Nodosilinea sp. E11: one gene and its partner. The main gene of each other region encodes a partner of the protein of the gene in region 2 in a complex. Links are inferred from orthologs where the notes say so. Each region holds a gene or a part of one and is shown on either strand. Other genes may lie near its edges.

Region 1 (7,036 bases), 570 kb from region 2 along the record:
GCACGATCAGGGTAATAATTTGGGAATTTTGGCTGAGTTGGCCACCGAAGGTTTGCGATCGCACCTTTAGCTCCTCCAGCCAGGGCTCTAGGGTGGGCTGAGCCAGTGCGGCCCCGCGATCGCTGAGCTCAATGGTCTGCTCGATCTGGCCGTGGGTGTGGTGGTCAAAGCGCAGGGTGAGGTCGTAGCGCAGACAGCCGCTGAGCAACAGCGGTAGTACCAGGGCCAGTACTCGCCACGGGAGCCGTTTAAACCCAGCGTTAAGGTATTTCATGGGCCTTTGGTACCCCCCCTGTGTGATGGGCCAAGCCATAGGCCAAAATCCCTTTCCTTCAACTGTTCCACAGCCTTAACCAACGCTATACCATTAAAACAATAGACCCAACGGTAGCCGGTAGCGTTGCATGACTGACCTTTCTCCCGCCCCAGCACCTGCCTGGCACACAATTGGCATTGACGAAGCCCTAGAAAAGCTAGAGAGCCATGGCAGCACTGGCCTGAGCGCCCAGGCCGTGATCGATCGCCGCCGTCAGTACGGCCCCAATGAACTAGAGGAAACTGGAGGCCGCCCCACCTGGCGGATTTTGCTCGACCAGTTCACCAACATTATGCTGGTGATGCTGATGGCGGTAGCGGTAGTGTCGGCGGTGCTGTCGCTGCGGGCAGAAGAATTTCCAAAAGATGCGATCGCTATCTTTGCGATCGTCATTCTCAACGGCGTGCTCGGCTACCTGCAAGAGAGCCGAGCCGAAAAGGCCCTAGCCGCCCTCAAGCAAATGGCCTCCCCCAGCGTGCGAGTGCGGCGCGATGGTCGCCTGCAAGAAGTACCTTCTCCAGACCTGGTGCCGGGCGACATTATGCTGCTCGAAGCGGGAGACCAGGTAGCCGCCGACGGTCGCCTGCTGGAGGCGAGCAACCTGCAACTGCGCGAATCGGCCCTGACCGGAGAAGCCCAGGGAGTCAACAAGCAGGCCACCCGTACCCTCGCTGCTGACACCGCCCTGGCCGATCGCAAAAACCTGGTATACGCGGGCACTGAGGTGGTGCAGGGCCGGGGCCAGGTGCTGGTCACCCAGACCGGTATGGGCACCGAGCTAGGCCGCATTGCCACCATGCTGCAAGGGGTCGAAACCGAGCCCACCCCGCTACAACAGCGCATGACCCAACTGGGCAATGTGCTGGTCACCGGATCGCTGACGTTGGTGGCCCTGGTGGTGGGCGGCGGGGTTATCTTTGGTGGCTGGCAAGCCTTTGAGCGCCTGCTAGAAGTGGCCCTGAGTATGGCGGTGGCCGTGGTGCCCGAGGGGTTGCCAGCGGTGATCACCGTCACCCTGGCCATTGGTACCCAGCGGATGGTGCGCCGCCACGCCCTGATTCGTCGCCTGCCTGCGGTCGAAACCCTAGGGTCGGTAACGACGATTTGCTCCGACAAGACCGGCACCCTAACCCAAAACAAAATGGTGGTGCAGCAGGTGCGTACCCTCTCCCAGGCGCTAACCGTGACTGGGGAAGGCTACGCGCCTGAAGGCGAGTTTGTCGGCGGCGGGCAGCCTATAGACCCTCGCCAGGTGCCCGATGTCGGGCTGTTGCTGGTGGATGGCCTGCTGTGTAATGACTCTGTACTGCAAAAAGAGGCGGGCGACTGGGCGATTATGGGCGACCCCACCGAGGGGGCGCTGGTGGTGATGGCCGCTAAAAGTGGCCTCGATCGCCACCGTTTGGGTCACGAATTGCAGCGGGTGGTAGAGTTCCCTTTTTCGTCAGAACGCAAGCGCATGAGCGTGGTGCTGAGCGGTGTCGAGGCCTTGGGGGTTGATTTGACCCTGCCGGGGGAGGTCGCCCAGGCTACTTATTTAATGCTGGCCAAGGGGTCACCGGAAATGCTGCTCGACTGCTGCACTAGCGGCCTCAAGGGCAGCGATCCATTACCGCTGAACCAGGAAATGCGATCGCACATTCTGGCCAACAATACCGAGATGGCGGCCCAGGGTCTGCGGGTGCTGGGATTTGCCTACCGGCCTCTCGACACAGTGCCCCCCGAGGGCGACCCCGACCAGGCTGAGAAAGGTCTAGTGTGGCTGGGCCTGGTGGGCATGATCGACGCCCTGCGGCCCGAGGTGCGGGTGGCGGTGCAGCGCTGCCGAGCCGCTGGCATTCGCCCGATGATGATCACCGGCGACCACCAGCTGACGGCCATGGCGATCGCCCAAGACCTGGGCATTGCCGACGCCCAGGCCCGTTCTCTCAGCGGGGCTGACCTTGAAGCTATGGATCAGACCGAGCTAGAGGCGGTCGTTAAGCAGGTAAATATCTACGCCCGGGTGTCGCCCGAGCACAAGCTGCGCATTGTCAAAGCCCTGCAAAAAGATCACCAGATTGTCGCCATGACCGGCGACGGCGTCAACGATGCCCCTGCCCTCAAACAGGCCGAAATTGGCATCGCCATGGGTATTACCGGCACAGACGTCAGCAAAGAGGCCAGCGACATGGTGCTGCTCGACGACAACTTTGCCACCATCGTCGCCGCCACCGAAGAGGGCCGGGTGGTCTACACCAACATTCGCCGGTTTGTGAAGTACATTCTGGGCTCCAACATTGGCGAATTGCTGACGATCGCCCTCTCACCGCTAATTTTGCCAATTCTCGATGTGCCCCTTACGCCCCTGCAAATTTTGTGGATGAACCTGGTCACCGACGGCTTTCCGGCCCTGGCCCTGGCGGTCGAACCCGCCGAACCCGATGTGATGGAGCAGCCCCCCCACGACCCCCAGGAGGGCATTTTTGCCCGGGGGCTAGGGGCCTATATGGTGCGAATCGGCGTGGTGTTTGCCGTGATTTCTATAACCATGATGGTGTGGGCCTACAACTGGTCTCAGCAGGGGGGCGACCCCGAGCGCTGGAAAACCATGGTGTTTACTACCCTCTGTTTGGCTCAGATGGGCCATGCGATCGCAGTTCGCTCCAGCACCCGCCTCACAGTTGAGATGTCGCCCTGGTCGAACCCCTTTGTGCTGGCCTCAGTCATGCTCACCCTGGTGCTCCAGCTGATGCTGATCTATGTCACCCCCCTGCGCAATTTCTTTGGCACCCAGTTGCTCAGCCCGTTAGAATTGCTGATCTGCTTTGGCTTTAGCACCCTGCTGTTTGTTTGGGTCGAAGCCGAAAAAATCTACCGTCGCCTCACAGGCAAAGTGGCGAGGGATTAATCTGATTTCACGCTATATCCTATCCCTGCCATGGGTTTTGCTAATATGAAATTCGGCCTGGCTACCCCCGATTGGTTGAGGGCAAACAACCGTTTGCCCCTACGGGTTGACCCATTTGGAACCGGGGGTATGGAATTCGGATTCGGTATAAGACCTTTAATGCTAAGCCTTGGCAAAACCCAAAATCATGTTGCATAGTGACTGTGGTCAGCGTCTCACTGAACTTGGCTGCTTAGCAGATAGTGGTCGTACAGGAGGTTGGCTCAATATCATGGCTGCCGGAAAGAGGACAGGCAACTACCGTTTTCCCTTTCAAGTCTGTAAAAGTGGTCTCAGTTTTGTAATGGCGGGGAGTTTTCAGCATCAAGCGCCAGGCCTCAGAGGCATCTAGCAAATTAAAGCGATCGCCGTAGTGAGCCTGTAGCAGAGCTTGAACCTGCGGATAGTAGTTTGAGTTGACACCTGGAAAGATATGGTGCTCTGTGTGATACGAAAAGTTTAGGTGCAATAGATCAAATAGCTTAGGAACTCTAATGGAAATGCTATTCATGAGCGGATCATTTACCTCAGTCATACGACACAACATGTGGTTGGTGTAGACATAGAACATGATGCCAGCGTACCCAATCCAAAGGGGTAGGAAGTAGCTGAGAACGAGCTTGACAGGATGAAAACCCAGATACGATACGATGCCTAAATGGATACCCAGAATAACTAGGAACTCCAGGGCGATCGCCTTCCTTTCTTTTGAACTCACCCTGAAAGCGGCTGGAGGATAGTTGGTCAAGCCGTTATTGAATAACAGTACAGAGCTTAGATTACGGAACATATGAATTCCCCATGCGTGACCCATACCCACAGCTAACCAAAGCAAATTCACTTCTGCAGAAGGAACAAAGAGGTTCTGAATCCACTTTCCCCAGTTGTTAGGGTGCTCATATAAGTAATTTCGATCGGGATCTTGTGAGGAGTTCGTTTTGCTATGGTGCTCTCGATTGTGCACAGCCTTCCAAAACGTCGGCGGGGTCCACAGCATAGTCAGTCCAATCAGGCTAATAGCTTGTCTGACGAATGGATGCTTAATTGCTTTGCTGTGCAGTAGATCGTGGGTACTAAATAACAAAACAATAATGCTGTTTCCCATAACCAAAGAAAATGGCAAATAGAGCCATAGCCACTGCCAGTTCCATCGATCAAGGTCATGGGCAATGGCCCAACCCAAGATCAGAATTGCCCCATTAATTAACAGCAGCCACACGCTATTGTAATTGGGCAAAAAAGCCTCAGGAGGGAGCAATGGACGCATTTTTTTTGCATACTCCGCCTGGGTATTCCAAAACTCACGATCTGTATAATTCATAAATTTTTGCAAGTTTTTTGCCAGGTTTGTTTACGTCGATTGCGATGTCTAATGACATAATATCCGAGCAATTTTAGGCACATCCATCACCTATAATTTCTGATAATCCTTTGCTGAAAATTTTAACAGTTCTAGCAGAGATTATGTTCACTAATTTTGCGCCTAAAAATCAACATATTGGATGTTGTGTTTTTGGTATTGGTTGTGCTATCGGCATCTTCCTGGCATGTCTGTGCGGCGTTAAAAATTGGAGATTTTACGCCGCACGGATGAATGTTTTTCAAATGAAGTTCGCAAGCATTTTTATCAAGAGTTTATAGCGAAAATTCTAAAGTTTTTAGCCAGGTCAGGCCCTGCGTTGGGTCTGATGGCACAGAGAATATTGGCAAAGGTTGGAGATGATCCGCTGCCGCACAACTGTCCGTCATTCTTGCCCTAAATTGCCAGCACCTTACCCCGTAACCCCGCTGGCGGGTCAATACCGTAGCGGTGCAGCAGGGTTGGCAGCAGGTCGTAGAGCTGTGCGCCCTCCAGCACCTGACCGCCCTGGGGTGCTTTGGGGTCATAGAAAATCATGAGTCCCAACGGTGCGTGGTTGGCGTCATCGGGGCCGGTGTCGTTTTCGATAGTGTAGAGGCCGCCTGTGCCCACGCTGCCTACCGATCGCCAGGCCAAATCGTCAAAGGTCATCATGCAGCTCCAGGCGGGCACGGTGATGGCGGGAATGCTGCTCTCTAGCCTGCCGTAGCTGCCGCCTGCCATCAGTCGAGAGAGGTTGGGCAAGTCTGGCCGCCCCTGGTCAAACACCAAACCCGGGGCCATACAGTCAAGGCCGATGACCAGCAGGCGGAGGGTAGGCCTGGAAAACTACAGCGCCCCTTCGACCTGGGCATTGAAGCCGTAGACCCGCCGCTCCCCAGCCAAGGGCACCAGTGTCACATCGCGCTCATCGCCCGGCTCAAACCGCACCGCCGTCCCAGCGGGGATATCGAGCCGCATGCCCCGCGCCCGATCGCGCTCAAAGCTCAGGGCCGCATTCACCTCAAAAAAGTGAAAGTGGGAACCCACTTGGATCGGGCGATCGCCTGTGTTAGCCACCGCCAGGGTCACCGTCTCTTTACCCGCATTCAGCTCAATTTCGCCCTCGGCGGGCAGCAGTTCTCCAGGAATCATTTGGGGCCTCCTAGGTTGGCAATTAAATCTTGACGCGCCCGCTGGAGCGATCGCTCCACCCTGGGCAAGGTTTCCTCCAGTTCGCGGCGGGCTACGCCCTCGGCCCCAGTTTCCAGCAGGTGGTTAATGGCCATCAAGTGGGCCGTATCGAGGGCGGTTTCCGCCGGTACTTTAACGGTAGGAATCACCCCCGTCCCATCCCAGTTTTTGCCGGTGACGGGGTTGATTGCCTGGCCCGTGGGCATAAACACCCAAAAGTGATCGTGCAGACGAAAGCCCCGTCCAGGGTTGGCCCCGCCCCGCGTGGTTTCGCCGACTACGGCCCCGCGCTTCAGCACTTGCAGGTTGTAGGCAAACTCCTCCGCCGCCGAAAAGGTCTCGGGGCTGGTGAGGGCAAACACCGGCTTGTCGAGGTAGCGCTGCCCCGGTACGTAGGGCACCGTCCACCACTGGTGGGTTTCGTCAGTCTCGCTCCAGTACAAGTCGTTGAGGTGAGTCGGCGGATGGGCGGGCAACAGGTAGCTGCACAGCAGCGCCACCGTGGCCGGAGAGCCGCCCTGGTTGTAGCGCAGGTCAAAGATCAGGGCGTCGGTGTGGGCTACCAGGGTCATAGCTGCCGCCAGGGCGTCGCCGGCAAACTCCGGCGGCTCAAAGCTAAACAGCTGGATGTAGCCTACGTTTCCCGGCAGGCGCTCCACCCGGTTAATGTCAAAATTGCGGCGGCGGCTAGCCTGGCTCTGGCGCTCTAGTTCCTCAGCGCTAGGAATCGCATCAGGCTCAATGTGGGGTAGAGGGACGGGGCTAAAGTGCAGACGCAGGTTGCGATCGCCGCTCATCTGCTGTAGCTGGGCCGTCAGCGTATCGGCCAACTGCTGCCCGCCCGTAATCTCGCCATAGCCGCCGGTTTCCCGCCGCTGCTCAATGTCAGCCTGAATTTTTTCGGCCACTTCCGGAAACACATAGGCATCCAGCTGGGTCACCAGTGCCCCCAGCACGGCATCTAGACTGGTCGCATCGAAAGAAATATCCTGAGAGCTAGAGGCCGACACAGCAATGCATTCCCCTACCGAATGGGTTCATGAACAGTAACCAGCTTAGTGCCATCGGGAAAAGTTGCCTCCACCTGCACCTCGTGGATCATCTCCGCTACCCCATCCATCACATCGGCTCTGGCCAGCAGGGTCGTGCCGTAGCTCATCAGGTCAGCCACAGTGCGGCCATCCCGTGCCCCCTCTAAAATTGCTGCCGAAATATAGGCTACCGCTTCAGGATGGTTGAGCTTTAGCCCCCGGTCTTT
Region 2 (6,966 bases):
GAGATACCCGTAATGTTTAACCCAACCGCCGGGGAGCCCAACCTCCCCACCAGCTTTCGGCTGCCCACCTACCAGCCCGACAAGCTCTGCCACATTCTGCTCGGCGACTACGCCGCCCTGGTCGAAGCCATCAACCGCATGGAAGTGCTTCGCTATTGCGACAGAGTCGGCTGGATCGATCCCATCCCCACCGGGCGCAGCGGCGAGTACATCAGCGTCATGACCCGCCGCATTACGCCACCAGAGATCTAGCCCATCCCCTCTAAGGAGGGGTGCCCGTAGGGCGGGGTGGGTTAATCCAGGCCGCAGGCAATTTCCCTACCGCCAAAGCGCCCGCAGACCCAACCCTGCCCCTCCGAGGAGGGGATTTTGATGTGCCATCCCCTCCTCGGAGGGGTGCCCAGAGGGCGGGGTGGGTCTGCTTCACAGTTGCGATCGCCCTCGGTAGCCCAATTGACCAAATCGGGGAGATCCCGCATTCTAGAGTGGTTCTAGCTAGATCTGCCCCATCTCTGAGGAGTCCCCATGAGCTATCGCATGGATCGCCGTGCCTACGCCGAAACCTTTGGCCCGACGGTGGGCGATCGCATTCGCCTAGCCGACACCGAGCTAATTATTGAAGTCGAGCAAGACTTCACCACCTATGGGGACGAGGTCAAATTTGGCGGCGGCAAAGTCATCCGCGACGGCATGGGTCAGTCGCCGATCGGGCGCGAGGCGGGCGCGGTAGACCTGGTGATCACCAACGCTCTGATTCTCGACTGGTGGGGCATTGTCAAAGCCGACATTGGCATCAAAGATGGCAGAATTGCCAAGATTGGCAAAGCGGGCAACCCCTACATTCAAGACAATGTCGACATCATCATTGGCCCCGGCACCGAGGTAGTGGCTGGGGAAGGCATGATCGTCACCGCCGGGGGCATTGACACCCACATTCACTTCATTTGCCCCCAGCAGATCGACACGGCGATCGCCTCCGGCATTACCACCATGATTGGCGGCGGCACCGGCCCGGCCACCGGCACCAACGCCACCACTTGCACTCCCGGCGCTTGGTACATGGCCCGAATGCTGCAATCTGCCGAGGCTTTCCCCATGAATCTCGGGTTCCTCGGCAAGGGCAACAGCGCCCAGCCAGAAGCCCTGGTGGAGCAGATCAGAGCTGGAGCCATCGGCCTCAAACTCCACGAAGACTGGGGCACCACCCCCGCCACCATCGACACCTGCCTGGGCGTCGCCGACGAGTACGACGTGCAGGTCGCCATCCACACCGACACCCTCAACGAGGCGGGCTTTGTCGAAGACACGATCGCCGCCTTTAAAAACCGGGTAATTCACACCTACCACACCGAAGGGGCCGGGGGCGGCCACGCGCCCGACATTATTAAGGTGTGCGGCGAGGCCAATGTGCTGCCGTCTTCGACGAACCCCACCCGCCCCTACACCCGCAACACCCTCGACGAACACCTCGACATGCTGATGGTCTGCCACCACCTCAGCCCCAGCATTCCCGAAGACATTGCCTTTGCCGAGTCGCGCATTCGCCGCGAAACCATCGCCGCCGAAGACATTCTCCACGACCTGGGGGCCTTCAGCATGATCGCTAGCGATTCCCAGGCCATGGGCCGAGTGGGCGAAGTGGTGATTCGCACCTGGCAGACCGCCCACAAGATGAAGGTGCAGCGGGGGCCACTGGCCGAAGACAGCGATCGCAACGACAACCACCGGGCCAAGCGCTACGTGGCCAAGTACACCATCAACCCTGCCATTACCCACGGTATTGCCGACCATGTCGGCTCGATCGAGGCGGGTAAGCTGGCGGATATTTGTCTCTGGAAGCCCGCCTTCTTTGGGGTGAAGCCCGAAATTGTGATCAAAGGCGGCGCGATCGCCTGGGCGCAGATGGGCGACCCCAACGCCAGCATTCCGACGCCGCAGCCGGTGCACATGCGGCCCATGTTTGGTAGTTATGGAGGTGCGATCGCCGCCACATCTCTCAGCTTTATCTCTAAAGCGGCGATGGAGTTAGGAATTCCAGCTCAGATTGGTCTCACCAAAGCCACCGCCGCCGTTGCCCACTGCCGCGATTTGAGTAAGGCCGACATGAAGCTTAACGACTACCAACCCCATATGGAAGTCAACTCAGAAACCTACGAAGTGCGGGCCGATGGCGAACTGCTCACCTGTGAACCCGCTGAGGTGTTACCTATGGCCCAGCGGTATTTTCTGTTTTAACGGGGCATTTCTGGTCAGCAATTGTCTTCTCAGTCAAACGTCAACTCTCGAAACGGTAAAAGTTTCGTGGCTATCATAAAGTTGTTGAAATCGTCATTAACCAATGGCAGATTTGCAACTGACCCCATTAGAATAGAGTAAAGCGGAGACGAAAGTTTCCGTTCACTCCTCACACCACACTCCGCCCAGGCCTTTGGTCTGGGCGGTTTCTTATGGGGGCTAAGGTTAAAAAACCTCCCTCATTGTGCCAATACTGGCTAGTTTATGTAAGTTAACGGTCAGATGTTGCCCGACCCCTTAAATAGCCGGGGGGTGGCTATGGTAAGATTGCGTGTGGTTAACAACGGCAAGGAACACTAGGCATGGCAGCCGCTCAGGTAACAGACTCTACATTCAAGCAAGAAGTTCTCGAAAGCACCGTCCCCGTTTTGGTTGACTTTTGGGCCCCCTGGTGTGGGCCTTGCCGCATGGTGGCTCCGGTGGTCGAAGAAATTGCTGAGCAGTACGACGGCCAGATAAAAGTTGTTAAAGTTAACACTGACGAAAATCCCAGCATTGCCAGCCAGTACGGCATTCGCAGCATTCCCACCCTAATGATCTTCAAAGAAGGGCAGCGGGTTGATATGGTCGTGGGTGCAGTGCCCAAAACCACCCTTGCCAACACCCTCGAAAAGTATCTCTAGCTCCATTAGAGGCAGAGATTGGTCTCCATCCTGCCGTCGAAAGGGTCTAGGCTGAGCCGACAGAGCAGAGTTTCTTAAGGAGATTTCTAGAAAAGAAGCTCCCCGCTGTATTTGGCGACTGTAGCCACCGTAGGGTGGGCACTGCCCACCCTTAGGGAGAAAGTTTTCCAGAAGTCGCCTAACGGCAGGCCTTTTGCTGAGCTATTCCTAAACGCTGGTTTGCCCGTCTGAGCGCAAACCGTTTGAGCCTAAACAGAGTGACTTGGATCAATAGTTGAATGACCCTCTGGCGAGTCGATAGTCTCTCACCAGAGGGTTTTTGCACGGCAAGGGCCAAAAATGTCGCTAGAATAGGGTGCTACCTCTAAGGACTCTCCAGCGTATGGTTGCGCTCCCCTCAAATTTACCCTCTAGCGTTCAGGCTGATTTGGCCACGGTGCTTGAGCAACTGCCCCATATGGAGCACGGCAAGCTGATTCGTCAGGTGCTAGAGACGATTTTGCGCATGATGGGGCGAGAGGCTGACCGGCTCGACTGGAAAATATTGAACCATGCCTTGCTCGATATGGAGCAGGGTTTTCAGGTGTTTTATCCCTATCGCCACACCCGCAAAATCACCATCTTCGGTTCGGCTCGTACAGGCGCAATCAGCCCCGACTATAAGTTGGCCGAGCAGTTCGCCAAGCAGATCACTGAGTTGGGCTTTATGGTGATGACCGGTGCCGGGGGCGGCATTATGGAGGCGGGCAATGCTGGGGCTGGCCCCGAGCACTCCTTTGGTCTAAACATTCAGTTGCCTTTTGAGCAGGGGGCTAACCCCGTGATGGAAGGCGACCCCAAACTGATTAACTTCAAGTATTTCTTTACCCGCAAGCTGTTTTTCCTGCGGGAGAGCGATGCCTTGGTCTTGTTTCCGGGCGGGTTTGGCACTCAGGATGAAGCCTTTGAGTCGCTGACGCTGATTCAAACCGGCAAGGCCGACCCGATGCCAATTGTGATGATCGATCATCCCGATGGCTCCTACTGGCAGGGTTGGGATAGCTATATGCGCACTCATCTACTGAGCCGGGGGTTGATTAGCCCCGATGACCCTAGCCTTTACACCATTACCGATAATGTCGATGATGCCTGCCACATTATCAGCAGCTTCTATCGGGTTTATCACTCTTGCCGCTATACCGACGATCGCTTGATCCTGCGGCTCAAGTGCGATATCTCTGATGCCGCCATCGCCTTGCTTAACGATGAGTTTAGCGACATCTTAGCCAAGGGCCAGATCGAAAAATCTGCCGCCCTGCCCGAAGAATACAAAGACGAAACCATCTCCCTGCCGCGCCTGGTGATGCACTTTAATAACCGTGATTTTGGCAAGCTGCATCAGCTGATCTGGCGGCTTAATGACCTGGGTGACCACCGCCCCGAAGCTCAACACCCTGAGAAGAAATAGGCGAGTGGGTGAGTGCAGGAGTGGGAGATTGTAGGTGCGAGAATAGTCAGGCGTAGGGAACTGATCGCCTCCCCACCCATCCACCCATCTACTCCCTTACCTATCCACTCTCTATGTCCCAGGTTCAAGCGTTTTTAGAACAGCTTTACCACGAGTTTAAGGGGCTTAACGACGGTCAATTAGCCACCTACATTCCTGAGTTAGCTCGGGCTAATCCCGACTGGTTTGGTATCAGTCTTGTCACCCTTGATGGTCGCACCTACGAGGTGGGCGATGTAGCGCAGAAGTTCACGATTCAGTCAATATCGAAGGTGTTTGTCTATGGCATGGTCTTAGAAGACTATGGCCGCGAAAAGCTGTTAAAGAAAGTGGGGGTAGAACCTACGGGCGACCCCTTCAACTCGCTCATTCGGCTAGATGAAGACTCAAAGCGCCCTGAAAACCCGATGGTGAATGCCGGGGCGATCGCCACTACCGGTCTAATCAGTGGTCACCACCCCGCCGATCGTCTCAATCGCATGCTAGACATGTTTCAGCGCTATGTGGGCAATGAGGTGTTTGTCGATGTGTCGACGTTTATCTCAGAGCGTTCTACTGGCCATCGCAACCGCGCCATGGCTCACCTCATGCTCAACTTCGGCATGATCGACCAGCCCATTGATGATGCGCTCGATCTTTATTTTCAACAGTGTTCGGTGCTGGTCACCGCCCACGACCTAGCGGTGATGGCTGCTACCCTCGCTAATCAAGGGATCAACCCCATTACGGGGCAGCGCGCTGTCGGAGCCGATCATGTGCGCGATATTCTTAGCGTCATGTACACCTGCGGCATGTACAACTTTGCGGGCGAGTGGGCCTTTAGAGTAGGCATTCCGGCCAAAAGCGGTGTATCTGGCGGAATTCTCGCCGTGGTGCCCAATCAGGCAGGCATAGCGGTGTTTTCGCCTTTGTTAGACGGCCACGGCAACAGCGTGCGCGGGCTAAAGGTGTTTGAAGCTCTAGCTCAACAGTATGGCTTTCATCTGTTCGACCTTTCCCTCGGGCGCTGCCGCTTCACCAGTCTTGAGCCTTAAGCGGCGGTTGAAAACAGATTTGTCGGCCTGTAGAGGCGTAGCCAGAGGCTGATCGCATTTGCCCTGTTGAATCGGCGTGACAACCGACACCTTGTAGGGGCATTGCACTGCAATGCCCCTACAAATCTGGAGTAAACAGATGAAATTTGATATAAGTCGCTGCCTTGGAATTAGCGTTGAACCGGGACACGGTCGTACTCAAAGGCCCTGATCATACCGTTGGTGTAGGGTGCTAGCAGCGACTGTTGACTGGGGGTGACACGGTGTAAAATTTCATCCATTAACACTTCATTCCACCTCGATGCCAATGCCCACGATATGCCAACATTCTCTAACACCATAATGCACAGGGCCACCAGTTCCTGCTCAACCGTTGTCAGATTACCTTGCAAAACACAGAGCCATAGGTAGATCTGAAACATATCCAAATCTCGCATGCAAGAGTGTTGAACTGCCAAATCGTTGAGGGTGCCTCGGCGGCCTTGGTAATGGGGAAATCCCTTAGTCAACCGCGCACAAACTGCCGCTGAAATGTCCCGCGTGATCGGTAACATTTGCATGACTAATTCAAACTCTGGGGAGCTTAGAACATGCTTGGCTGCCGCCCCACACAGTCGTTTTAAGGGCAAAGCAACCTGCTCCTCAAGAAAATTTAGATAGGGGTTGATTAATACCCTTTCTACCGGTGTCAATATATCTAAAAATAAGGCATTGCTAAAATTAATTTGAGTTGTAATAAATCCAAGAGTACGCCAATCTTTAGATATCTTGTGCTTCTCTTGAAGCTCTAGAATGAGAGGCTCAAGTTCGTCGGCTAGTTTCTCAATTTTGGGTATTCCCCAGGCGGAAAGGGCCGATTCTCCATAGGTTTCCTGAAGTTGTTCGGTGGAAGAGATGTCGATTGGCAGTGAACTTTGATAAACTTCAAAGAGTTTTAGATAAACATTAGTGGCTGCATCTGCTAATTGTTTGACTTCACCTAAATCTAAAATTTCAGGTGAGGCGGTGTACAAATCTTTTACTCGTATGGCTGCTAGTCGGCAGCATTTATCGATCCGCTGCGCGCGAATTTTATCTAGGGTTTCAGCACGACCCTGAGCAGAAGAGGCATGACGCAGCTCGTTGTGAATTTGAGTATCCTGTCCTAGGGGTAGTGTCTTTAAGTTGGGTAGATAACGATTTGACCAAAGTTCAACCAAACGATTGACGGTAGGTACTTCAATGAGTGAACTGCTGACTAGCATAGATTTGTGTTTTTTATAGATATTTTGGGGAATGAGTTGCGGTAAGCTGCCATCAAAAAGTCTACAGGTTCACCCAAGCTTGACTAGGGTATGCTCCTGATAGACCAGGGATGTTGATGCCATAGGATCATGCATCAACCTACTCCTAGTTAGCTAAATAGCGCTGGCTAAATTGACGTATTCGATTGTGCGTAAAGATGTGATGGTTTGAAGGGCAATAAAGCCTCAGCAGCTCAGCTCAGCTAAAGTAATTTCGGATAAGTACTGTTGTAGTCTAAATTTTG

What was found.
Region 1: the proteins of ureC (region 2) and RRF56_RS17760 are in contact, whole or in part, in a crystal structure (PDB 6ZO0), measured with the Sporosarcina pasteurii proteins. The link is inferred for Nodosilinea sp. E11 from one-to-one orthologs. Residues at the interface, in WP_115362090.1 of Sporosarcina pasteurii: Met1, Lys2, Ile3, Asn4, Arg5, Gln6, Tyr8, Ala9, Tyr12, Gly13, Pro14, Thr15, Val16, Gly17, Asp18, Gln19, Val20, Arg21, Ala23, Asp24, Asp26, Trp28, Thr37, Tyr38, Gly39, Asp40, Glu41, Asn43, Gly47, Lys48; in WP_115364121.1 of Sporosarcina pasteurii: Val2, Pro3, Gly4, Glu5, Tyr6, Arg7, Val8, Ala9, Glu10, Gly11, Glu12, Ile13, Glu14, Ile15, Asn16, Arg19, Gly37, Ser38, His39, Ile40, Arg60, Asn62, Ile63, Pro64, Ser65, Gly66, Thr67, Leu84, Gly85, Gly86.

The regions. Positions count from the first base shown.
Region 1 is NZ_CP136520.1:3,507,526-3,514,561, forward strand. What follows is about bases 4,087-7,036. They hold RRF56_RS17760 (urease subunit beta), read right to left. Parts: upstream 5,740-7,036; coding sequence 5,434-5,739; downstream 4,087-5,433. Other genes in these bases: RRF56_RS17750 (fatty acid desaturase family protein), read right to left, coding at 4,087-4,566; RRF56_RS17755 (alkaline phosphatase family protein), read right to left, coding at 5,002-5,412; RRF56_RS17765 (S41 family peptidase), read right to left, coding at 5,736-6,788; RRF56_RS17770 (urease subunit gamma), read right to left, coding at 6,803-7,036. In the rest of the region: RRF56_RS17740 (DUF3153 domain-containing protein), read right to left, coding at 1-274; RRF56_RS17745 (cation-translocating P-type ATPase), read left to right, coding at 405-3,206; more of RRF56_RS17750, read right to left, coding at 3,439-4,086.
Region 2 is NZ_CP136520.1:4,082,011-4,088,976, forward strand. What follows is about bases 1-2,880. They hold ureC (urease subunit alpha), read left to right. Parts: upstream 1-525; coding sequence 526-2,235; downstream 2,236-2,880. Other genes in these bases: RRF56_RS20240 (hypothetical protein), read left to right, coding at 13-252; trxA (thioredoxin), read left to right, coding at 2,598-2,880. Outside these bases: more of trxA, read left to right, coding at 2,881-2,918; RRF56_RS20255 (LOG family protein), read left to right, coding at 3,301-4,365; glsA (glutaminase A), read left to right, coding at 4,479-5,438; RRF56_RS20265 (hypothetical protein), read right to left, coding at 5,609-6,682.